2 regions of the Stenotrophomonas sp. YJH_SMC_133 genome follow, and region 2 is predicted to be linked to the other one. Evidence: riboswitches for the same ligand, from Rfam matches in the RefSeq annotation. Region 2 holds a riboswitch; the other holds the start of a gene.
What was found. Region 2 has a riboswitch for glycine ahead of gcvP (aminomethyl-transferring glycine dehydrogenase). Riboswitches for the same ligand answer to the same signal wherever they lie in the genome.
Positions count from the first base shown of each region.

Region 1 (11,876 bases), on a different contig from region 2:
AGCGGATCGGCCACTGCGCCATCGGCAGGTCGCTGGCGACCGCGGCGAAGGCGCGCATCACCGCCACCAGGGTCTGCTCGGCTCGCGCGGCATCGCCGCACTGCAGCTCAGCCACCACCAGGGCACGGCGCTCGACGCCGCGCAGGAACGCCGACAGCGCGCCGGCCGCGGTCGAGGAAACAGGGGCGGGCACAGCCGTCATCGGTCACTCCAAAGGTCTGCCGGCATGATAGCGGCAGCCCATCGGCACCCGTAGGACTTGCGCGCGCAGGCACTTCGTGCTGCAGGTTGTGCACAGCACCACGCCCGCCTCGGGGAAAACTGCGGCATCCAGCTGAATTCACTCTGTTTCAGCAATGTTTCACACTCAAGTTGTTGATTTTGAATGACTTTGAAGTGTGGCGATTTTTTGACCAACCCAAGCGTGAGCTCGTCGCCATCGGCCTCCTGCGTTCCCGTCGACCGGTAACGCACAACGTTATCCACAGAACATGTGGATAAGACTGAATCTCCAATGGACACCGATATTTAGGTGACATTTATGATTCGACGAGGGCCCCCCGGCAGTCTCTGGCCCCTGCCATCCGCGCGCGCATGGCCCGTTACACTGGCCCGATGCTTTCACCCATTCCGACCCTGCAGGTCGCCCTGCCCGTCCCGCTGCCGCGCCTGTTCGACTACCTGTCACCAGAGGGCGATGGCCCCACGGTCGCGGTCGGCTGCCGCCTGAAGGTGCCGTTCGGCAACCGCGAGCTGGTCGGCGTAGTGATGGGGCACGGCCAGACCGATGACGGCCAGGGACTGCGCCAGGCCTTGGCCTGGTGCGACCCGCAACCGCTGCTCCAGGGCGAGCTGTGGCACAGCCTGCAGTGGCTGGCGCGCTACACCCATGCGCCACTGGGCGAGGTGCTGAGCACCGCCCTGCCGGGCCCGCTGCGCCATGGCGACGCCCTGCCCGACACCCATCACTGGGGCTGGCAGCTGACCGCCGAAGGCCGCGCCCAGCGCGAAAAACTGCGCGCCGGCAGCCGCCCCCGGCAGCTGGCCGAGCTGCTGGCCGACGCCATCGTCGATGAGGACGTGCTGGGCGAACGCATGGACGACTGGCGCACCGCCGCGCGCAGCCTGGCCAAGCGCGAGCTGGCCGAACGCGTGGCGCTGCGCGTCGCTCCGCAGCACGCGCAGCCACTGCCTGGCCCCACCCTCAACACGGAGCAGGCAGAGGCCGTGGCGGCGATCAACGCAGTCGAGGGCTTCCAACCGTTCCTGCTGGATGGCGTAACCGGCAGCGGCAAGACCGAGGTCTACCTGCAGGCCATCATCCACTGCTTGGCCCAAGGCAAGCAGGCGCTGGTGCTGGTGCCGGAAATCGGCCTCACCCCGCAGACCCTGGCACGCTTCCGCGGCCGCCTCGGCATCGCCGTGCATGCACTGCATTCGGGGTTGAACGACAACGAGCGCGCCCGGGTCTGGGCGGCGGCTTCGCGCGGCGAGGCACGGGTGATCGTCGGCACCCGCTCGGCGGTGTTCACGCCGCTGCCGCAGGCCGGCCTGCTGATCGTCGACGAGGAGCATGACGGCAGCTACAAGCAGCAGGACGGCATCCGCTACCACGCACGCGATTTCGCTCTGGTCCGGGGCAAGGCGCTGGGCGTTCCGGTTCTGCTGGGCAGCGCTACGCCTTCACTGGAGACGCTGCACAACGCCTATGCCGGGCGCTACACCCACCTGCGCCTGAAGCAGCGTGCCGGTGATGCGCGGCCACCGCGCGTGCGCATCCTTGATGTGCGCAAGCGACCATTGCATGACGGCCTCTCGGCCGACGTGCTGGCCGGCATTGGCGAGCACCTGCAGCGCGGCCAGCAGGTGCTGGTGTTCAAGAACCGCCGTGGCTATGCGCCGGTACTGCTGTGCCACGACTGCGGCTGGACCGCGCCATGCAACCGCTGCGATGCACCGATGACCGTGCATGGCGGCGGTCGTCGCCTGCAGTGCCATCACTGCGGTGCGCGGCAACCGGCGCCGCTGGCATGCCCCGCGTGCGGGAGTCTGGCGCTGCAACCGCAGGGCATCGGCACCGAGCGCCTGGAAGAACATCTCACCGCCGCCTTCGCCGACTTCCCGGTGGTGCGCATCGACCGCAGCACCACCTCGCGACGCGATGCACTGGAACAACAGCTGGCGAAACTGGGCGACCAGCCCGGCATCCTGGTCGGCACGCAGATCCTGGCCAAGGGCCACGACCTGCCCAAGCTGACCCTGGTGGTGGTGGTCGGCATCGACGAGGGCCTGTTCTCGGCCGACTTCCGCGCCAGCGAGAAACTGGCGCAGCAGCTGATCCAGGTCGCCGGTCGCGCCGGACGCGCGCGCGACCCGGGCGAAGTCTGGCTGCAGACGCATCACCCGGGGCACCCACTGCTGGAGACCCTGGTCAGCGGTGGCTACCACCCGTTCGCGCAGGCCGAGTTGAACCAGCGCCAGGCCGCAGGATTCCCGCCGTTCGCGCATCTGGCGCTGATGCGCGCCGAAGCGCAGCAGGTGGAGCATGCCAATGCATTCCTGCTGGCAGCGCGACAGCTGCTGGGCGAGCAGGACGTGGTGGAAGCCTATGGACCCATGCCGGCGCCGATGCCACGGCGCGCCGGTTACCAGCGCGCCCAGCTGCTGCTGTCTGCCGCGCAGCGGCCACCGCTGCACGGGGTGCTTTCGCAACTGGTACCGCAGCTGTATGCGCTGCCGGAAGCACGCAAGGTCCGCTGGTCGCTGGATGTGGATCCGACGGATCTTTATTGAGGGGTCAGAGCCTACCCGTCGGGTGGGATCCGACCCCGATGCCCTGGGGTCGGATCCCTTTTCGCAGAAAAGGGCTCTGACCCCGGACGCTTTCGCTTACGTCAGCGGCGACATCACGCCGCGCTGGTAGGCGGGGCGCTCGCGAAGACGGGCGTACCAGTCGGCCAGGTGCGGCAGTTCCGGACGCTGGATCGGCAGTTCGAACCAGGCATAGATCAGCGAGCCCAGCGGGATGTCACCCATCGCGAATGTCTCGCCGGACAGCCACGGCTGCTTGGCCAGGGTGGCATCGGCCATCGCCAGGTAGTCGCCGGCGCGCACGATGGCGGCATTGATCCGCGCTTCGTCGCGGTCGGCCGGAGCGGTGCGCATGATGCCCCAGATCAGGTCGGTGTACAGCGGCGCCATGCGCGAGGTGCTCCAGTCCATCCACTTCTCGGCCTGGGCGCGTTCCATCGGGTCTTCGGCGTACAGCGTGCCCAGCGCGTAGCGCGCACTCAGGTAGCGCACGATGGCGTTCGATTCCCACAGCGGCAGGCCGTGGTCTTCGATCACCGGTACCAGGCCATTGGGATTCATCGCCTGGTATTCCGGCGTCTGCGTGCCGCCGTGGCTGCCACCGACCTCGATGGACTCGTACGGCAGGCCGATTTCCTCGGCACACCACAGCACCTTGCGGACGTTGCTGGAATTGCGACGGCCCCAGATCTTCAACATGCGGTATTCCTTGCTGGCAATGCGAGCGGCAACGATACCCCTGATCGGGCGGGGTGTGTGCATGCCGGATGCGGGATCTGGCATCCGGGGATTGCCGGCCAGCGGCCGGCACTACCGGTTCCTTGCTGGCCAGCGGCCGGCATTACCGGTTCTTTTTCGGCAGCGCGCGCACGTAGGACGACTTGCCATCCTTCTTCAGTTCGAACAGGCCGATCGCCGCCAGCAGATCGCTGAGCTTGCCGTAGCCGTAGTTGCGCGGGTCGAACGACGCCTGGTTGCCGATCTGGCTGCCGACCGGGCCGAGGTGCGACCAGCCATCCTCGCCCTCGGCCGCGGACACCGCGCGGCGCAGCATCTTCACCAGCCGCGTGTCGCTGCGCATTTCCGCACCGCTCTTGCGCGGGCGCGCATCGTCGTTGGCCACCGGTTCGTTCGAGGCCTGTTCGCTGGATGCCTGTTCGGTATCCGGCACGCTGGCGTGGGTCTGGCCCAGTGCTTCCAGGTAGGTGAATTTCGAGCACGCGTTGACGAACGGCTCGGGTGTTTTCTTCTCGCCGAAACCGTACACCTTCACGCCATCGGTCAACAGGCGCATCACCATCGGGGTGAAGTCCGCATCGCTGGAGACGATGGCAAAGCCATCCAGGTTGCGCGCGTACAGCAGGTCCATGGCATCGATCACCATCGCCATGTCCGAGGCATTCTTGCCCTTGCTGTAGGCGAACTGCTGGATGGGACGGATCGCATACTCATGCAGCACCGCTTCCCACCCCTTCAGTCGCGGGCTCTTCCAGTTGCCATAGGCGCGGCGCACGTTGGCCACCCCATAGCGGGCCACTTCGGCCAACACCTCGTCGATCTTCGAGGCCGGCGCATTGTCGGCGTCGATCAACAGGGCGATGCGCTTTTCCGGTTCGCTCATGGACTCCTCGCGGGCGGTTGCCTGAACCCGAGTATCGCCGATCCACGCGGGCGCTGACGTGACAGGCGGCCGCCGTGCGAAGATTCCAGGCGCTTCCCCCAATGCCCCCACTGGAGTGAGTCGATGAGTCGCGAGCGCGTTCCCCACCTGGTTGTTGTCGGCGGCGGTTTCGCCGGTCTCTGGGCCACCCGTGCCCTGGCCCGCGAGCGCATACGCATCACCCTGGTCGACCGCCGCAACCATCATCTGTTCCAGCCGCTGCTGTACCAGGTGGCCACCGCCGGCCTGTCCGCGCCGGATATCGCTGCACCACTGCGCCATATCCTCGGCCACCAGCGCAACGTGGAAGTCCGCCTCGGCGAAGTGGTCGCCATCGACAAACAGGCCCGGCAGATCCGCATGGCCGATGGCAGCACGCTGGACTACGACAGCCTGCTGCTGGCCACCGGCGCCACCCACGCCTACTTCGGCAACGACCAGTGGGCCGATGATGCGCCCGGCCTGAAGACGCTGGACGATGCGATCGCGCTGCGCCGCAAGCTGCTGCTGGCGTTCGAGCGTGCCGAAGCAGAACCGGACCCGACGAAGAAGGCCGCATGGCTGAGCTTCGCGGTGGTCGGTGGCGGTCCCACTGGTGTTGAACTGGCCGGCACCCTGGCCGAGATCGCGCGGCATACGTTGCGCAACGAATTCCGCCACATCGACCCGGCCAGCGCCAAGGTGCGGCTGGTCGAGGCCGGCCCGCGCGTGCTGTCCTCGTTCCCGGAAGTACTTTCGCTGAAAGCACGCCGCCAGCTGGAAAAGCTGGGCGTGGAAGTGCTGACCGGTACCCCGGTGAGCGACATCGACAGCCAGGGCTTCACGCTCGGTGACCAGTTCGTACCGGCCCGCACCGTGGTCTGGGCCGCCGGCGTGGCCGCTTCACCGCTGGCGCGCACGCTGGACGTGCCGCTGGACCGCGCCGGCCGCGTGCCGGTGCAACCGGACCTGACCCTGCCCGATCACCCGGAGCTGTTCGTGGCCGGTGACCTGGCCGCACTGAGCCAGGCCGACGGCAAGCCGGTACCCGGCGTGGCACCCGCTGCCAAGCAGATGGGCAAATACGTGGCCGAGGTGATCCGCGCACGCCTGCACGGCAAGCCCGAGCCCGGCCCGTTCAAGTACGCCGACTACGGCAACCTGGCCACCATCGGTCGCATGGCCGCGATCGTGCACTTGGGCCGGCTGCAGCTGTCGGGCGTGCTGGCCTGGTGGTTCTGGCTGGCCGCGCACGTGTTCTTCCTGATCGGCTTCCGCAACCGCATCGTAGTGCTGCTGAACTGGGCCGTGGCGTACTGGAGCTACCAGCGCAGCGCGCGCATCATCTTCGGCGATGACCAGGAAGACCGGCGACCGAGGCGGTAGTGCCCGCCGCTGGCCGGCTGCCACGCGGTCCGATCCCTTTCCGCAGGAAAGGGCTCTGACTCCGTCAACATCATCCATGCATGGCGTGGATCTACCGCTTCATCGGGCCGCCGGGCGCCCGCCGTTTCGACCATGCGCGGCAGAAGTCCTCCTTCCTTGCGGTGTCGGCAATCTGCGCGGCACTCCAGTTGCGGGTAATCCAGATCGTCAGTGCCGTGCTGCTCAGATGCCAGCGCAGCATGTCGTGCCGTGGCTGCCGCCAAAGATGGCGGCGGGCAATCCAGAACGCCTCCCGTTCCACCTCTGGCACCTTCTTCTTCATCGCGTCGTCGTCGAAGAACTGCGCGGCGAAACTCCAGGGATTCATCGGCTGAAATCCTGTTCGCGGTTCACTGCTGCACGCAGCCACACCACTGGGCGCACGGTCTGCTGGCTTCGGCCAACCGCCCACCAGGGCAAGCCCGAGCAGGTACAGCAGGCCAGGCAGCAGTGCGATGCCGGCGGCCAGTACGACGACGGAGACCCATGCCTTACCGGCGGCACGCATCGTGCTCACTTCGCCTTCGGTTTCGGGTACCACAACGCGTTGACGATGACCCAGCGCTGGTCGAAGCGCCCCATGTGGAAGTAATCGACGAACCACGGCGTTTCCAATCGCACCGAGGCGGCATTGCCGGTCACGTCCAGCACCGTGCAGCGGCGGTCCCATTGATCCTTCGGGGTTTTCAGCGCGCCCTGCTTCGTCAGCGCGACCAGTTCTTCCTTCGACATGCGGCGCAGGCCCAGCCGCTCGTCGGGCGTATCGCCGAGGACCGCGCGCTTGGCCAGGTCCGGGTGCAGGGAGCGGGCGACGCGCTGCGGGTCGGCCTCCAGCTGGCCGTCGACGTAGTCATGGCAGGTGGCTTCGATGGCCGCGAGGGTGGCCGGGTCGGCAGCGGGACTGGTTGACGCGGAGAGAGCGAACAACAGGGCGACGGTGGACATCCGGGTCTCCAGCGCTGAGGGCTGGGCGATCATCGCATGGCGGCACAGAGGCATCCATGTATGCCATGGATCTACAGGGACCCAGCATCCACCGCCTGCAGCCAGGCCAGCTTGCGTTCGCGCGGCTGCTGCTTGAGCTGCCATTCGGCCCGCGAGGCGGCGGCCCGGTCCGGGTACTCGCGCACGGCCAGCACCCGCAGCGGCGGCCGGGCCCGGGTGTAGCGCGCGCCCTTGCCAGCCTGATGGGCGGCGAAACGCGCGTCCACGTCGGTGCTGATGCCGGCGTAATAGCTGCCATCGCGACATTCGAGCAGGTACAGGAACCACGGGCGGAGGGACGGGGCCATGCCCGGATTATGCCGTGCTGCACTGCAGCGGATATACTGGCGCCCGAATGCAGGAGAGAGGCGCCGCGCTGGCGCCCGCCGAAGGCGCAGGCTCCCATGATCGCTCAGGCCGGTGGGCTGGAATCCCACCAACCATGCATTCGACTCGCCGAGCTGGAGAGAGGTCACCGGGCATGCCCGGGACGATCCGCCGAAGGGGCACGCGGCCCATGCCGCTGAACTCTCAGGCAAAAGGACAGCGGGAGCGGCACCGGTCATCGTCATTCCGTCATTGCGCAGGCAATGGCGGCGTCCGCGCATGGCCGGCCCCACCGCGCCCGGAGCCTGCCCCATGTTGCTGTCCATCATCTACCTGATCGCCATTTCCGCCGAAGCCATGACCGGCGCACTTTCTGCCGGCCGCCGCCGCATGGACCTGTTCGGCGTGGTCATGATCGCCTGCGTCACCGCCCTCGGCGGTGGTTCACTGCGCGACATCCTGCTCGGCCACTACCCGCTGGGCTGGGTGAAGCATCCCGAGTACCTGGGCTTCACCGTGTGCGCGGCGCTGATCGCCACCTGGGTGGCGCGCTGGATGCACCACTTCCGCCGCACCTTCCTGGTGCTCGATGGCCTGGGCCTGATCGCCTTCACCCTGATCGGCTGCTCGATTGCGCGCGAAGCCGGCCATGCGATGCCGATCGTGCTGATCGCCGGCATGCTGACCGGCGCGTTCGGCGGCGTGCTGCGCGACATCCTCTGCAACGAGGTGCCGCTGATCTTCCAGAAGGAGCTGTACGCGATCATCGCACTGCTGACCGGCGCGGCCTACCTGTTGCTGCTGCACTGGGGCGTGGCCGACGCCACCGCGATCCTGTGCTGCCTCGGCGGCGGCTTCGCGCTGCGCCTGCTGGCGATCCACTACCGCTGGGAAATGCCGAAGTTCGTGTATCACGACGAAGTGCATTGAGGTTCGCGCGGCGGAATCCGCACCACCCCGGCGATGTACCTGGCGCTGTCGCTCATGCGCAGCGCCAGGCGCATCGCCGGTGCAGATGGGCCGGTCTCCAACTCCGACCGGCCCTGATCGCGGCCGCACCCCCGCAGGCGCTGGCCGCCATCCACACACGTGCCGCACTCAAGCGGCTTCGGACACCTTCACGTCGCGACGGGCGCGCACGGCCGCGGCCAGTCGCTCCAGCACCGTCACGGTGGTGTCCCAGTCGATGCAGCCATCGGTGATGCTCTGCCCGTAGACCAGCGGTTGGCCTTCCACCAGTTCCTGGCGACCACCGACCAGATGGCTCTCGATCATCACACCGACGATGCGCTGTTCACCGTCTTCCAACTGAACGGCGATGTCCTCGATCACCTTCGGCTGGTTGTCCGGATTCTTCAGGCTGTTGGCATGGCTGGCGTCGATCATCAGACGAGTCGGCAGCTTGGCCTTGGCCAGCGCCTGGCAGGCCTCGGCGACACTGCCTGCATCGTAGTTCGGCTGCTTGCCGCCGCGCAGGATCACATGGCAATCCGGGTTGCCAGTGGTCGACACGATGGCGGTGCCGCCCTGCTTGGTGACCGACAGGAAGTGATGCGGATTGGAGGCCGCACCCACCGCGTCGGCGGCGATCTTCACGTTGCCATCGGTGCCGTTCTTGAAGCCGACCGGGCACGACAGCCCCGAGGCCAGTTCGCGGTGCACCTGGCTTTCGGTGGTGCGCGCACCAATGGCGCCCCAGGCCACCAGATCGGCGATGTATTGCGGCGAGATCACGTCGAGGAACTCGACGCCGGCCGGCAGGCCGAGCTTGTTGATGTCGCGCAGCAGGCCACGGGCGATGCGCAGGCCCTTGTCGATCCTGAAGCTGCCGTCCAGGTCCGGATCGTTGATCAGGCCCTTCCAGCCCACCGTGGTGCGCGGCTTCTCGAAGTACACGCGCATCACGATTTCAAGTTCCCCGGCCAGCGCGTCACGCAGCGGCTTCAGGCGCTGGGCGTACTCGATGGCGGCCTTCGGGTCGTGGATCGAGCATGGGCCAACCACCACTGCCAGGCGGTCGTCACGGCCATGCAGGATCTGGTGCAGGGCCGCGCGCGAGGCGCTGACGGTGTCGGAGGCTTCATCGTCACACGGCAGCATCGCCAGCAGCTGGGCAGGCGGTGTCAGCGGTTCGATGGTGCGGATACGCAGGTCGTCGGTGTGCGGGGGCATTGGGGGAGGTCTCCGGAACGTTGGGGGTCCCCAGCGTGGCGGCATGAAAAAAGCCGCCAGGTTCGCTGGCGGCTTTCGGGAATGCGTCTGAAGCTTTCTTCAGGGTGAGCGCAGTCCTTCCTCCGCCAGTGGCTTCGGAAAGTAATACCAGTAAAAGCGGGTGGCGGCTGCGTTCATGGGTTGTATTGATAGCACAGCTTTTGCGCAGTGCAAAATGTTTCATCCGCAACTGGGGACGCGGTTCAGCGAGATGCGCGCCGGCCCTGCCCACGCGGCGGCAACCACGCAACGTCGCTCATTTGCCATGCACTTCCACGTCCAGCAGCAGGCCCTCATGGATGTCGGCCCAGCGTTCCAGCACGCGATCCAGTTCCTGCCGGGCCTCGTCCAGCTGCTCGGGGTTGAGCAGGGAACGCGCGGTGTAAAGATCGGAAACCAAGCGCCGCAGGGCCGATTCCTGGATGGCCACCGACGGCCCCTCCAGCCCCGGCAACTGCAACGCCGGGCTGTCGCCAAGAGGGCCGAACAGCGTGACCTGGAGCGTGCTCTGCATGATCGACCTTCCTGCGGATGGAAATGGGCAATGTCCTGTTTACCGCGTCTGGGTGACAGGCGCATGTGCCACCCATGCCCAGCACCGGGATCTGCCGGCGTCTGCCGCCCCGCTACAAGGCGGCCAGGTCGGCAAGGTGCTGGGCCATGCTGTCCATCGCGCCTACCGCCTGGGTGGTGGTGAAGTACTCATGCCAGCCGGTAGCGGCAATGCCGGCCATCAACGCATCGACCTCCTCGCGGCTTGCGCAGCGCCAGACCGCATAGAACTGCTCATCGCTGCCGTGCGGTACGCCCGAGGCAACGCGGCCCATCGCCAGCGGCGTGATGCGGACCGGATCGAACTGCTGCATGCCGGCGCCGATACGGGCGAAGAAGGCATTCCGCTGCTCGGGCGGAAGTGTGGTCCAGGCAGGGGTGGCGGTGTAGAGCTCGATGAAGGTGTGCGACATGGTGGTTCTTCCTTGAGGGTTCGGGGGTTGCCGGCCAGCGGCCGGCACTACCGGAGCGAGCGCAGCGCGCGTTTGCGGATGTAGGCGTTGGCGTCGCTGTGGCGCTCATGCTGCCAACGCGTACACAGCTGGCGCAGCCACTGCGGCTGAGTCTTGCCGGCATCGTTGAGCCAATTTCCGACCGAATCCTGCACATAGCGTTCCGGATCGTCGGCCAGTGCTTCCAGCAGCGCGGATGCATGTTCCGGGTGCTGCTTGAACAGTGCGATGTGCGTGGCCCAGACACCGCGCGGACGCAGTGCTTCGCAGGCGAAGCGGCGCAGGTACGGCGATGTTTCCTGTGACCACGGTTGCAGGTGCTCCAGCGCCTGCAGTGGTGCGGCAACGATGTCCGTGCGTAGTGCCAGCCACGCCCATTCGCGCACACCGAAATGGGGGTCATCGGCCAGTGTGCGCATCTGCTGCAGCTTCCCTGCCAGCGTTGCGCGGGCATCTCTGCCGATCAGGTAGCAGGCCCAGCCGCGCACTGTATCGGAGCTGTGATGCTGCCAGAGCGCAGGCGCCCCCTGCCCCGCCTCACGCAGCAGTTGCGCAGCCAGGGCCATGCGCAGCGTGATGCCCTTGCCTGAGGCGTCCCGCATGCGTTGCAGCGCCTCCGGTGCAAGCGCAGGCGCCACCACCTGCAGCAGCGCGGCAAAATCCACTGCCAGGCATTCTGCCAGATGGGTGGCGGGGACGCGGCCGGTGTTGAGTGCTTGCCGGCGTTCCGCAGGAATGGCCGTGCTCATGCTGCGGATTCCCGCCCGGCGTCCGTGTGCTGCCAGACCTTGTGCAGCAGCTGTGACAGCTGCTGCTGTTCATCAGCATCCAGGCCGTTGAACAGCCCACCGATCCATTGCGTGTGCTGCTCGAACAGCGATTCGGCCAAACGCTTTCCCGGTGCGGTCAGCACGATCTGCAGGCGGCGGCCATCCCCGTCATCGTTGCGACGCTGCAGCAGGCCTTCGCGCTGCAGGCCATCGAGCAGGCCGCTGATGGTGGCGCGGGTCACGCCGGCGCGCTCGGCCAGCACATGCGGCGGCAGTGCGCCACCGGCCCCGTGCAACAGGAACAGCACGATGAAGCGACCCTCGCTGAGCCCATGCGGTGCCAGCCGCGCGGCGCAGTCGCGATCGATCGACGAGGACAGCGAGAGCAGCTGGAAACACAGGCGCAGCGGCGCGATGTTGGCGTGACCGCGTCGCTGCGCTTCCTCGATCAGGGCATGGTGCTTGGCTTCGATCATCTCACGCACGCGATATGGTTAGGCGCCTAATCATACAGCCGAACAGCCGCTGCCTGTAAACCACAGCCGATATCAGGTGAACTTTCCCAGCAGCAGGCACGCAATCAGCCCGCCGCCCTCCCGGTGCAGCAGCTGCAGTTCGCCCGCGTGCCGCCTCGCCACATTGGCGGCCACTGCCAGCCCAAGTCCCGCTCCACCGGTGGTGCGACTACGAGAACGCTCGCTGCGC
Region 1 is NZ_JCAFTW010000002.1:136,158-148,033, reverse strand. It holds gene AC5P78_RS03225 (hypothetical protein) at 1-202, opposite strand, end outside; gene AC5P78_RS03220 (primosomal protein N') at 616-2,793, shown strand; gene AC5P78_RS03215 (glutathione S-transferase family protein) at 2,890-3,510, opposite strand; gene AC5P78_RS03210 (NYN domain-containing protein) at 3,653-4,432, opposite strand; gene AC5P78_RS03205 (NAD(P)/FAD-dependent oxidoreductase) at 4,556-5,836, shown strand; gene AC5P78_RS03200 (hypothetical protein) at 5,928-6,383, opposite strand; gene AC5P78_RS03195 (nuclear transport factor 2 family protein) at 6,389-6,820, opposite strand; gene AC5P78_RS03190 (GIY-YIG nuclease family protein) at 6,892-7,167, opposite strand; glycine riboswitch at 7,208-7,297, shown strand; glycine riboswitch at 7,311-7,416, shown strand; gene AC5P78_RS03185 (trimeric intracellular cation channel family protein) at 7,499-8,116, shown strand; gene AC5P78_RS03180 (3-deoxy-7-phosphoheptulonate synthase) at 8,285-9,358, opposite strand; gene AC5P78_RS03175 (hypothetical protein) at 9,654-9,911, opposite strand; gene AC5P78_RS03170 (DUF6616 family protein) at 10,024-10,362, opposite strand; gene AC5P78_RS03165 (DNA alkylation repair protein) at 10,410-11,150, opposite strand; gene AC5P78_RS03160 (MarR family winged helix-turn-helix transcriptional regulator) at 11,147-11,647, opposite strand; gene AC5P78_RS03155 (sensor histidine kinase) at 11,720-11,876, opposite strand, start outside.
Region 1: another riboswitch for glycine. It lies ahead of AC5P78_RS03185 (trimeric intracellular cation channel family protein); the one in region 2 lies ahead of gcvP (aminomethyl-transferring glycine dehydrogenase).

Region 2 (11,876 bases):
CGTCGGCACCGGTGAACACCATGCGGTCCAGGGAAGGGGAAAGAACGCGGCGCTCCTTCAGCGCCACCTCGAACAGGCGGTAGGTCTGCTGCGCAGCCATGGGGAACCTCATGCAACGACATCGGATTGGCTGGCTGTCGTGCATCCACGCACCGGCTGGCTGGAGTGCCCAGCCTAGTCCGGTCGTTCCTCTTCGCAAGCGTTGCGGGCAAAGCGGCCGGCCCTACCCCTGCGCGCTGCTCAATGGCCCGTGCAGGCCGCCTGTGCCGCGCGTTCACGCTGGTGTTCCCAGTACCAGAACACGAAGCCGGCGGCGAAGAACGCGGCCTGCCCCAGCGCCAGGTGCAGCGGGCTGGCGCTGAGCAGCGGCGACACCACGCCGGCCACCACCGTGCTGATCATCAGCTGCACGAAGGCCTGCAGCGACGAGGCCAGGCCGCGCTGGTGCGGGTACATGTCCAGCACCGCCAGCGCCAGGATCGGGAAGATCAGCGCCATGCCCATGCCACCCAGGAAGATCGGCAGCACCGCCCACGGCAGCACGAACTGCGGCGACAGCGCCACGTAGCCGACATTCAGCAGCACCGACAGCGCACACAGGCCGAAACCAATGGACACCTGGCGGGTGGGCGTGGTGTGCCCGGCCATGCGCCCGGACAGGAACGAGCCGGTGGTCATGCCGCCGATGGTGGGGATGAACAGCCAGGCAAAACCACCCTCGCCCAGATGCAGGTGCTGCATCACGAACACCGGCGCCGAGGAGATGTACAGGAAAATGCCGCCGAAACCGATGCTGCCGGCCAGCGCCAGGCGCAGGAACCGCGGGTTGAAACCGATGCGCACGTAATCACGCAGCAGCACGCGCGGCGACAACGGCACCCGTGCCTCCACCGGATGGGTTTCCGGCAGGTAGCGTGCGGTGGCCGCCAGCAGGAGCAGCGCAAACACCACCAGGAACCAGAAAATCAGTGGCCAGCCGGCGCCACTGAGCAGGATCCAGCCGCCAATGATCGGTGCGATGGCCGGAGCGATGCCGAACAGCATCGATACCTGGCTCATCAGGCGCTGCGCATCGTGGCCGTGGTACAGGTCGCGGATCACCGCGCGGCCGACGATCATGCCGACGCCTGCTGACAGGCCCTGCAGCGCACGGAACGCCAGCAGCGTGGTCAGGTCGGTGGACAGCGCGCAGCCGACCGAAGCGCCGACGAACACCACCAGGCCACCGAGGATCACCCGCTTGCGGCCCCAGGCGTCGGACAGCGGACCGTGCGCCAGGCTCATCAGGCCGTAGAACAGCAGGTACACGCTGATGGTCTGCTGCACCGCCACTTCGTCCACCGCCAGGCGCTGGGCCAGCTGCGGGAACGCGGGGAAGATGGTGTCGATCGAGAACGGACCGAACATGGCCAGGCCGGCGAGCAGCAGGGCCATGCGGCGGGTGGAGGGAGCAACAGCGGCGGTCATGGGAAAGGCGTCCGGCAGGGCCATGCGCGGCACGCACGGCGGGCGCCGGTCCCCTGCAGCAGGGACGGCGCCAGATGAATTCGGGTATCCGCCCATCATAGGTGGGGAATGCGCCTGATGCCATGCAGCAGTGCACAAAACGCACGGACGGGCCATCGGCCATTCAGGCGCGGCCGCCAGGTCCGAAGGCGGCCGCCGCGCCCGCAACGGGCTATAATCGGCGGGCAACACGGTGGGAGAAGCGGAACACCGCTGCCGAAGGCGCAACGCCCGTAATCGCTCAGGCCCGATACCACCCGTAACACAACTCTGGAGAGACCGGTTCGATCCGGCGCCGAAGGGGCACGAAGCTGCGGTCCGCCGCGCTTTTAAACTCTCAGGCAAAAGGACAGAGGGGCGCCCCGCAGACCGCCGACCGGCGGCTTGTGCCCGTGCGTGTGCCCTTTCCTGACGGATCCTTCGCCATGTCCCAGAACACCCCTTCCCTGCGTGAGCTCGAGCACCACAACGCGTTCGTCGAGCGCCACATCGGCCCCAACGACGCCGAGATCGCGCAGATGCTCGACGTCGTCGGCCACGCGTCGCTGGATGCGATGACCGACGCCATCGTGCCGGCCAAGATCAAGTCGCCGGCACCGCTGGCACTGCCGGAGTCGATGACCGAAGTGCAGGCACTGGCGAAGATCCGTGCGATCGCCGACAAGAACACCGTGCTGCGCAGCTTCATCGGCCAGGGTTACTACGGTACCCACACGCCGAACGTGATCCTGCGCAACATCCTGGAAAACCCGGCGTGGTACACCGCCTACACCCCGTACCAGGCGGAAATCTCGCAGGGCCGCATGGAAGCGCTGATCAACTTCCAGACCCTGTGCGCCGACCTGACCGGCATGGAAATCGCCAACGCCTCGCTGCTGGACGAAGCCACCGCCGCCGCCGAAGCGATGACCCTGGCCAAGCGTTCGGCCAAGTCGAAGTCGGACACCTTCTTCGTGCACGACGCCGTGCACCCGCAGACCCTGGAACTGCTGCGCACGCGCGCCGAGCCGATGGGCATCGTGCTGCGCGTCGGCACCCCGGCCGAAGCGCTGGAGTCGGAAGCCTTCGGCCTGCTGCTGCAGTACCCGGATACCTTCGGCCAGGTCGGCGACTACAAGGCGCTGGTCGACGCTGTGCACGCACGTGGCGGCCTGGTGGCCGTGGCCACCGACCTGTTGGCACTGACCCTGCTGGCCGCCCCGGGCGAATGGGGCGCGGACATCGTGGTCGGCAACAGCCAGCGTTTCGGCGTGCCGTTCGGCTTCGGTGGCCCGCACGCCGCCTTCATGGCCTGCCGTGACGCCTACAAGCGCTCGATGCCGGGCCGCCTGATCGGCGTTTCGATCGATGCCCAGGGCAACCCGGCCTACCGCCTGACCCTGCAGACCCGCGAACAGCACATCCGCCGCGAGAAGGCCACCTCCAACATCTGTACCGCGCAGGTGCTGCTGGCGGTGATGGCCTCGATGTACGCCGTTTACCACGGCCCGGAAGGCCTCACCCGCATTGCCCGCCGCACCCATCGACTGGCCTCGATCCTGGCCGCAGCGCTGCGCAATGCCGGCGTGCAGGTCGGTGGCGACTTCTTCGACACCCTGCACGTCACCGGCGTGCATGCCGATGAAATCCATGCCAAAGCACGCGCCGCCGGTTACAACCTGCGCGCGATCGACAGCGACTCGGTCGGCATCAGCCTGGACGAGACCACCACCCGCGCCGACATCGTCGCCGTGGCTGCGGTGTTCGGTGCCACGCTGGACGTCGACGCGCTGGATGCCAGCACCGCCGACGCGCTGCCGGCCGGCCTGCTGCGCCAGTCCGCGTTCCTGACCCACCCGGTGTTCAACACCCACCACAGCGAGCACGAACTGCTGCGCTACCTGCGTTCGCTGGCCGACAAGGACCTGGCGATGGACCGCACGATGATCCCGCTGGGTTCGTGCACCATGAAGCTCAACGCCACCGCCGAGATGATCCCGGTGACCTGGCCGGAGTTCTCGCAGATCCACCCGCTGGTGCCGGCCGACCAGGCGCTGGGCTACAAGGAACTGATCGACACGCTGGAAGCGATGCTGGTCGAATGCACCGGCTACGACGCGGTCAGCCTGCAGCCGAACTCCGGCGCACAGGGCGAGTACGCCGGCCTGCTGGCGATCCGCGCCTACCACCGCTCGCGCGGCGAAGGCCACCGCGACATCTGCCTGATCCCCGATTCGGCGCACGGCACCAACCCGGCCTCGGCGCAGATGTGCGGCATGAAGGTGGTGGTCACCAAGACCGATGCCAACGGCAACGTCGATGTGGAAGACATCCGCCTCAACGCCGAGAAGTACAGCGACCGCCTGGCCGCGATCATGATGACCTACCCGTCCACGCACGGCGTGTTCGAGGAAGAGGTGGTCGAGATCTGCGAGATCATCCACCAGCACGGCGGCCAGGTGTACACCGACGGCGCCAACATGAACGCCCTGGTCGGCGTGGCCAAGCCCGGCAAGTGGGGTTCGGACGTTTCGCACCTGAACCTGCACAAGACCTTCTGCATCCCGCACGGCGGCGGCGGCCCGGGCGTCGGCCCGTGCGCGGTCAAGGAACACCTGGCCCCGTTCCTGCCGGGCAAGCTGGGTGACAACGGCCCGGTCGGCATGGTCAGCGCCGCCAGCTTCGGCAGCGCCTCGATCCTGCCGATCAGCTGGATGTACATCGCGATGATGGGCCGCGAAGGCCTGCGCAAGGCCACCCAGGTCGCGCAGCTCAACGCCAACTACATCGCCAAGCGCCTGGCCCCGCACTTCAAGACCCTGTACACCGGCCGCAACGGCCTGGTAGCACACGAGTGCATCCTCGACGTACGCCCGCTGGAGAAGACCAGCGGCATCGGCGCCGAGGACGTCGCCAAGCGCCTGATCGACTTCGGCTTCCACGCCCCGACCCTGAGCTTCCCGGTGGCCGGCACGCTGATGGTCGAACCGACCGAGAGCGAATCGCTGCACGAGCTGGACCGCTTCATCGACGCGATGATCCAGATCCGCGAGGAGATCACCGCGATCGAAGACGGCCGCCTGGACCGCGAGGACAACCCGCTGAAGAACGCGCCGCACACCGCCACCGCGGTGACCGCCAGCGAGTGGACCCACGCCTACCCGCGCGAACTGGCTGCCTTCCCGCTGGCCAGCCTGAAGCAGAGCAAGTACTGGCCGCCGGTGGCGCGCGTCGACAACGTGTACGGCGACAAGAACGTGATGTGCGCCTGCATCCCGGTCGATGCCTACAAGGATGATGAAGTCGAGGCTTGATTCCTCGCGGCATCGGTAAAGAGAACGGCCCGCGCAAGCGGGCCGTTTTCATGAGGGCGGGTGGACCAGGGTCCACACCCACGGTAATCCCGATCACGGGTCCGGCATCTGCCCCAGGCTCAACTGCCACGACACGCCGAAGCGATCCTGCACCCAGCCGTAGCGGTTGCTGAAGTCATAGTCGCCCACCGGCATCAGCCAGTGGCCGCCCTCGCCCAGCACGCGCGCGGCGCGCTCGAACTGCTCGGCGCCGGAGCACTCGACGAACAGCGAGATCGACGGGCTGAAGGTGAAATCGTGCACGTCCAGGCTGTCAAAGCACAGGTAGTGGGTGCCACCGAGCAGGAAGATGGCCTGTCGGACCTGCCCGGGCACGCCGGCACCGGCGCCGTCCGGATGGCGCTGCATTGCCAGCAGGCGGAAATCGGCGAAGGCCTCGGCGTACAGGGCCAGGGCGGCCTCGGCCTGGCCGGTAAACATCAGGAAGGGGCGACTGCGCAGCATGCGGTACTCCCGGTCGACGGGCCGATGACGGCCCACACGATCAGGATGGCACGGCAGATGTGCAGCCCCCGTGGTAGTGCCGGCCGCTGGCCGGCAGCTTCAGTCACGCCTCGCGCATGCGCCGTGCGATGGCGCTGCCGGCGGCGATCGTGGCGGTCAGCGCCACCATCGACAGGAACTGCAGGCGGGTGTGCGACTCGCTCAGCAGCAGGCCGAAGATCAGCGCCAGGATCGCCAGCGCGCAGCAGGTCAGCCACGGGAAGCCCGCCATGCGGAACGGCAGCCGGGTACCCAGGCGATCCGCGCGGCGGCGCAACACCAGTTGCGAGACCAGCGACAGCGTCCACACCAGCAGGCAGGTGGAACCGACGATGTTCAGCAGCACCGGCAGCACCCGGTCCGGGAACAGCAGTTCCATCACCGTGGCGGCGAAACCGAACAGCACGCTGGCCAGCACGGCAATCACCGGCACCTGGCGCGGATCGGTCCAGCCCAGCACCGCCGGCGCTTCGCGGCGCTGCGCCAGTGAATACATCATGCGCGAGGCGCCGTAGAGGTTGGCATTGAGTGCCGACAGCAGCGCGATCACCGCAATCAGGGTGATGGCGGTGCCGGCGCCCGGAATACGGGCAATGTCCAGCACGGCGGCGAACGGCGACTTCAACGCTTCGCTGGTCCACGGCACGACGGCGATGATCACGCTCAGCGAGCCGATGTAGAACACCAGGATGCGCCACGCCACGGTGCGGATGGCACGGGCGATGCTGCGCTCCGGATCTTCGGTCTCCGCCGCCGCAACGGCGACGATCTCGGTGCCACCGAAGGCAAAAACGACAACCAGCAGTGCAGCGCCAATACCGGCCAGGCCCTTCGGTGCGAAGCCACCATGCTCGGTGAAGTTGCTCAGGCCCGGCGAGGTCACCTGCGGCAGCCAGCCCATCAGCAGCGCCACGCCGATGGCGATGAAGGCCAGGATCGCCGCCACCTTGAGGATGGCGAACCAGAATTCGAACTCGCCGAAGTTCTTCACCCCGAGCAGGTTGATCGCGGTGAAGAACAGCATGAAGGCCAGCGCCGCCATCGGTACAGGTACTGCTGGCCAGACGGTGGCCAGCAGCCCGGCCGCTCCCACCGCCTCGGCGGCGATCACGATCACCAGCTGCACCCACCACAACCAGCCGACGGTGGAACCGGCGGTGGCGCCCATGGCATCGGCGGCATAGACCGAGAACGCGCCGCTGGTCGGTTTGGCCGCCGCCATTTCGCCCAGAGCGTTCATCACGATGATCACCAGCGCGCCGGCGACCAGATACGACACCAGGACCGCCGGACCGGCCGCCTGCACACCCACGCCCGAGCCGAGGAACAGGCCGGCACCGATGGCGCTGCCCAGGCCCATCATGATCAGCTGGCGGGGCTTGAGCGAATGTCCGAGGCGGGACGGCGAAGCGGTCGGAATCGAGTTGGGCATCGGCAGGGCTGGCGGCGGGCTACAGGGGCGACACCTTACCCTGTCCCATGCCCGCGGGGATAGGCACAGCGCAGCAGGCGGCTCAGGCCAGTGCCGGCTCTCCGACACTGCCACCAATACGGGCGCGGTAGGCACGCGGCGAGAAACCGGTTTCAGCCTTGAACTTGCGGGTAAAGGCGCTCTGGTCGCTGAAACCGCAGGCCTGGCCGATGCTGGCGATGCTCTCGTCACCGTGCAGCAGGTGCATGGCCATCTGGATCCGCAGCCGGGTCAGCACCTGCTGCGGGGTCATCTGGAACACCTTGCGGAAGCTGCGCTCCAGCTTGGACAGCGAAAAGCCGGTGATGTCCAGCAGGGTCTGCATGCGCACGTTCTCGGCGTAGTGCGCGTTGAGGTGGGCCAGCGCCAGCCGCAGCTGCTCGTACTGGGTACCCAGACTGTCCTTCTGGCCAAGGTCGCGGGAAATGCCGATCAGGCCCTCGATGGCCCCATCGACCACCAGCGGACGCTTGCAGGTCAGGCACCAGCCCGGTTCGCGGTTGGCGAACAGGTGCAGCTCCATCAGGTTCTCGATCACCTCACCGGCCAGCACGCGGGCGTCCTGGTCCACGTAGTCGGCGCTCAGCCCGGTCGGGTAGATCTCCGCCGCGGTACGCCCGATCACGTCCTTGCGGGCGCGCAGGCCCAGCCGCCGCAGCATGGTCTGGTTGACGTGGGTGTAACGCCCCTGAAGGTCCTTGATGAAGAACAGCACATCCGGGATGGCGTCGAACAGGGCTTCGATGTCGGCGGGCTCGACTCGCATGGAACAAGCATACCCGAGCCTGCTTTTGCCTGTACGTTCACCTTTGCCGGACCTCGGTTTAACGGGCCCGGTTCCAGTGTCGTGGTTCTCTTTGAGCATCCGGAGCCAACGTCAATGGCCGCCAGCAAGCCGACCGGCAAGCGCGCAACCACCCACGCCGAGAACCACCACCGCGGCAACGGCGATGAACTGCACCAGCAGGCCGGGGGCAGTCATCCGGCGATGACCACCGATCAGGGCATCCCGGTGGCAGACAACCAGAACTCCCTGCGCCAGGGACCTCGGGGGCCTACGCTGCTGGAGGACTTCATCCTGCGCGAGAAGATCACCCACTTCGACCATGAGCGCATTCCCGAGCGCATCGTGCACGCCCGCGGCAGCGCTGCGCATGGCTACTTCGAGTTGACCCGATCACTGAAGGCGCATACCCGCGCGCGCATCCTGACCGAGGTTGGCGTGAAGACACCCGTGTTCACCCGCTTCTCGACCGTGGCCGGTGGCGCAGGTTCGGTGGACACCCCGCGCGACGTGCGCGGCTTCGCGGTGAAGTTCTATACCAGGGAGGGCAACTGGGACCTGGTCGGCAACAACATCCCGGTGTTCTTCATCCAGGACGCCATGAAATTCCCGGACCTGGTGCACGCGGTGAAGATGGAACCGGACCGTGCCTTCCCGCAGGCCGCATCGGCCCATGACACGTTCTGGGACTTCATTTCGCTGATGCCCGAATCGATGCACATGATCATGTGGGCGATGAGCGACCGCGCCATACCGCGTTCGCTGCGGATGATCGAAGGCTTCGGTGTGCACAGCTTCCGCCTGCTGAACGAGGCCGGCGAGTCAACGTTCGTCAAGTTCCACTGGCGGCCCAAGCTGGGTATCCAGTCCACGGTCTGGGACGAAGCGCTGAAGCTGCAGTCGGCCGACAATGACTTCCATCGCCGTGACCTGTTCGAGGCCATCCAGCGCGGCGACTTCCCGGAATGGGAACTGGCGGTGCAGTTGTTCACCGAAGAAGACGCCGACGCATTCCCGTTCGATCATCTGGACCCGACCAAGATCATTCCCGAATCGCTGGTGCCGTTGCAGGTCATCGGGCGCATGGTGCTGGACCGCTGGCCGGACAACTTCTTCGCCGAGACCGAGCAGGTGGCTTTCTGCCCGGCCAACGTGCCACCGGGCATCGACTTCAGCAACGACCCGCTGCTGCAGGGGCGCCTGTTCTCCTACCTGGACACCCAGCTGCTGCGCCTGGGCGGCCCGAACTTCCACCAGATCCCGGTGAATGCGCCCAAGTGCCCGTTTGCCAATCATCAGCGCGACGGCCACATGCAGATGCAGGTTCCCAAGGGCCGGGTGGCCTACGATCCCAGTTCGCTGCAGGAGGACACCCCGCGCGAGACGCCTGCCGGATTCCGCAGCCATGCCAGCGCCGACGATGGCCGCAAGGGTCGCACCCGCGCGGAGAGTTTCGCCGACCACTACAGCCAGGCCCGCATGTTCTTCCGCAGCCTCGAAAAGCCGGAGCAGGCGCACCTGGCATCGGCGCTGGTGTTCGAGTTGTCCAAGGTGGAAACGCTGAAGGTGCGGGTACGCACCGTCAGCCACCTGCGCAACATCGATGACTCACTGGCGCAGCGCGTGGCCGATGGTCTGGCGTTGCCTGCACTGCCCGACCCGGCGCCGACCGCTACCCCAGTGCGGGACATGCCCCCCGCCCCCGAAGTGCGGGTGATCGGTCGCAACAAACCCACCCTGCAAGGGCGCTGCATCGGCATCCTGTTCGATGAGGGTTCTGATGCCCGGATCATTGCCAGCCTGAGCAAGGCAGCCAGGAAAGCAGGTGCGGATGTGAAGCTGGTCGCCCCCAGAGTGGGTGGCGCCACGCTCAGCGATGGCGCGCTGCAGGCGGCGGATGGGCAACTGGCGGGCACCCCGTCGGCCGTGTTCGATGCAGTAGCCGTGGTGCTCAGCCCGGAAGCGGCGAAGGCCTTGTCGAAAGAGAGTGCAGCCATCGAATTCGTCAGCCAGGCGTGGGCGCACCTGAAGGCCATCGCCAGCGATGCGGGCGGCCAGACGCTGCTGAAGGCGGCAAGGGTCGGCAACGACGCCGGCATCGTCGAAGCGGAAGACGCCAAGGCATTCCTGGCGGCGGCCGCCACCCGCCAGTGGGCGCGCGAACCCAAGCTGCGCCTGCTGGCCTGACTACAACAACAGGAGAACTGTCATGCCCCGTGGTGACAAATCCGCATATTCCGATAAACAGAAGCGCCAGGCCGAGCACATCGAGGAAAGCGAGCGCGAGCGCGGTGCCAGCGAAGGCACGGCCGAGCGCATTGCCTGGGCGACCGTGAACAAGCAGGATGGTGGTGGCAAGCGTAGCGGCAGCGCGCGCAAGGGTACGAAGAAGGCGACCAGCAAGACGGCCGCCAAGAAAACGCCTGCCAGAAAGTCGGGCACAAAGAAGGCCACGACCAAGGCGACGGCGGCGAAGAAGGCGCCTGCGAAGAAGACGACAGCCAGGAAGGCGGCGGCAAAGAAGGCACCGGCTCGCAAGACAGCCACAAAGAAAACCGCAAAGAAGACAGCGGCCAAGAAGGCCGGTACAGCCGCCTCGCGCAGTGCTGCAGCGAAGAAGGCGGCGAAGACACGTGCGGCGAAGAAGGCCGTGCGCAAGGTGGCGGCGAAGAAGGCAGCGCGTACCCGCGCGCGCGGCTGAGTCCTTCGATCAGGGCGACAGCGTCCTCATCCACGCGGCAACTTCGGCTGCGGCTGCGTCAGCGCGTGCCTGCAGCAGCAGATGCGGCCCTTCCAGCGAAACATGCCGGGCATCCGGCAAAAGGGCCTGCAGTTCTGCCACGCTGGGCGGCCACAGCAGGCGGTCATGGCACGCGTGCAGGCACAGCGTCGGCACGTCGATTGCCGGCAGCAATGCGCGTACGTCGACGCGCAGGGTCGCTGCGGCGCGTTGCCGCAATGTGGCCGCCGGAATCCGGGCCAGCGCATCGCGCAGCATCGACAGGTGCTCGCGGGTGCGCCACCGCCCCAGCAGCAGGCGCGCCAGCAACGCCACGGGAGGCAGAGGCCAGGCCGGCGTCAGCAGGGCTGCGCTGGCTGCCGGCAATGGCACCGGTCGACGCGCAAAGGTCGCGGCAAGCACCAGTCCGCGCAGCCCGGCGGGCTGTCGCGTGGCCAGTTCAACCGCCAACGGGCCCGAGAAGGACTCGGCAAGCAGGATGAAGGGATGGCCGGGCAGCTGCGACCACAGCCGTTGGGCCAGCGTGGCGTGATCCTGCCCTCCCTGCGCAGGCAGCGTAATCGCCTGCGTCGTCAGCCCATGAGCCTGGAGTGCTGACAGAAACGGGATCGACAGCCTGCCGGAGCCATCCAGCCCGGGCAGCATCAGCACGTGCTGCGGCGTGGGTGATGCTGAATCACAGCCCGGCTTTTCCTCGCGCCCGATTCCCATGTCACCTCCTTTGCTGGCAAGCATCGCCCACATCGGCAGGCAGCGGAACCTTCGCTCCGGCTCTCCTGCTGCTTTGCCGGTCAAGGTTGAGCGATACTCCCCGCTCTGCTGCGGGACGCGGCTGCCAAGGAGAGCCTCTGATGCGATGGACCTACGCGCTGGCCATGATGGTCATGATGCTGCCACTGAACAGTTCCGCCAGCGATGGCTGGATAAACGGGGCAGGCAAGGCGATGCCGGAGACCGATGCCATGAAATCCAGCGGTGGCTTTGCGGCATCGCTGCTGGTCACCTCCGATGCCGACTGGCGGGCCAAGTGGGAAACCCCACCAGAGACCACTCCCGGTTTTACCCAGGCCGACGAAGTCCACCCGGGCGGTGAATTGTTCCTGCTGACATTCCTGTCCAACCCGCAACTGGATGAGAACCGCGTACCCAAGGTGCACTGCGATCTGCGCATGCTGCGCCCGGACGGCAGTACCAGCATCGACGAACGCGATGTTCCCTGTTTCACCGCTGCCCTGCCCGGCCCGCCAACCCTGTTGTACATGACCAACCTGCACCTGAAGTTCGTGGCCGAGGCCAGTGATCCGAAAGGCACGTGGACTGCGCAGGTGGTGGTCAGGGATCTGCTGCGGAATGTGAGCCTGCCTCTGCAGGCTCACTTCGACGTCCGTTGAACGGAGGCATGCGGATGAAGATGCGGCGATTACTGAGCTGGACCGGTCTTGCGCTTTGCGTGGTCTACCTGCTGTTGACCGCATGGCTGGTTCACGGCGCGCAGTCGGATGCGGACCCGAAGGGGGCCTATATCCTGATGTCGCTCCC
Region 2 is NZ_JCAFTW010000001.1:80,455-92,330, reverse strand. It holds gene AC5P78_RS00380 (siderophore-interacting protein) at 1-100, opposite strand, end outside; gene AC5P78_RS00375 (multidrug effflux MFS transporter) at 241-1,467, opposite strand; glycine riboswitch at 1,767-1,869, shown strand; gene gcvP (aminomethyl-transferring glycine dehydrogenase) at 1,932-4,799, shown strand; gene AC5P78_RS00365 (VOC family protein) at 4,893-5,303, opposite strand; gene AC5P78_RS00360 (amino acid permease) at 5,407-6,774, opposite strand; gene AC5P78_RS00355 (helix-turn-helix transcriptional regulator) at 6,857-7,579, opposite strand; gene AC5P78_RS00350 (catalase) at 7,694-9,784, shown strand; gene AC5P78_RS00345 (hypothetical protein) at 9,807-10,298, shown strand; gene AC5P78_RS00340 (alpha/beta fold hydrolase) at 10,308-11,048, opposite strand; gene AC5P78_RS00335 (hypothetical protein) at 11,189-11,728, shown strand; gene AC5P78_RS00330 (hypothetical protein) at 11,743-11,876, shown strand, end outside.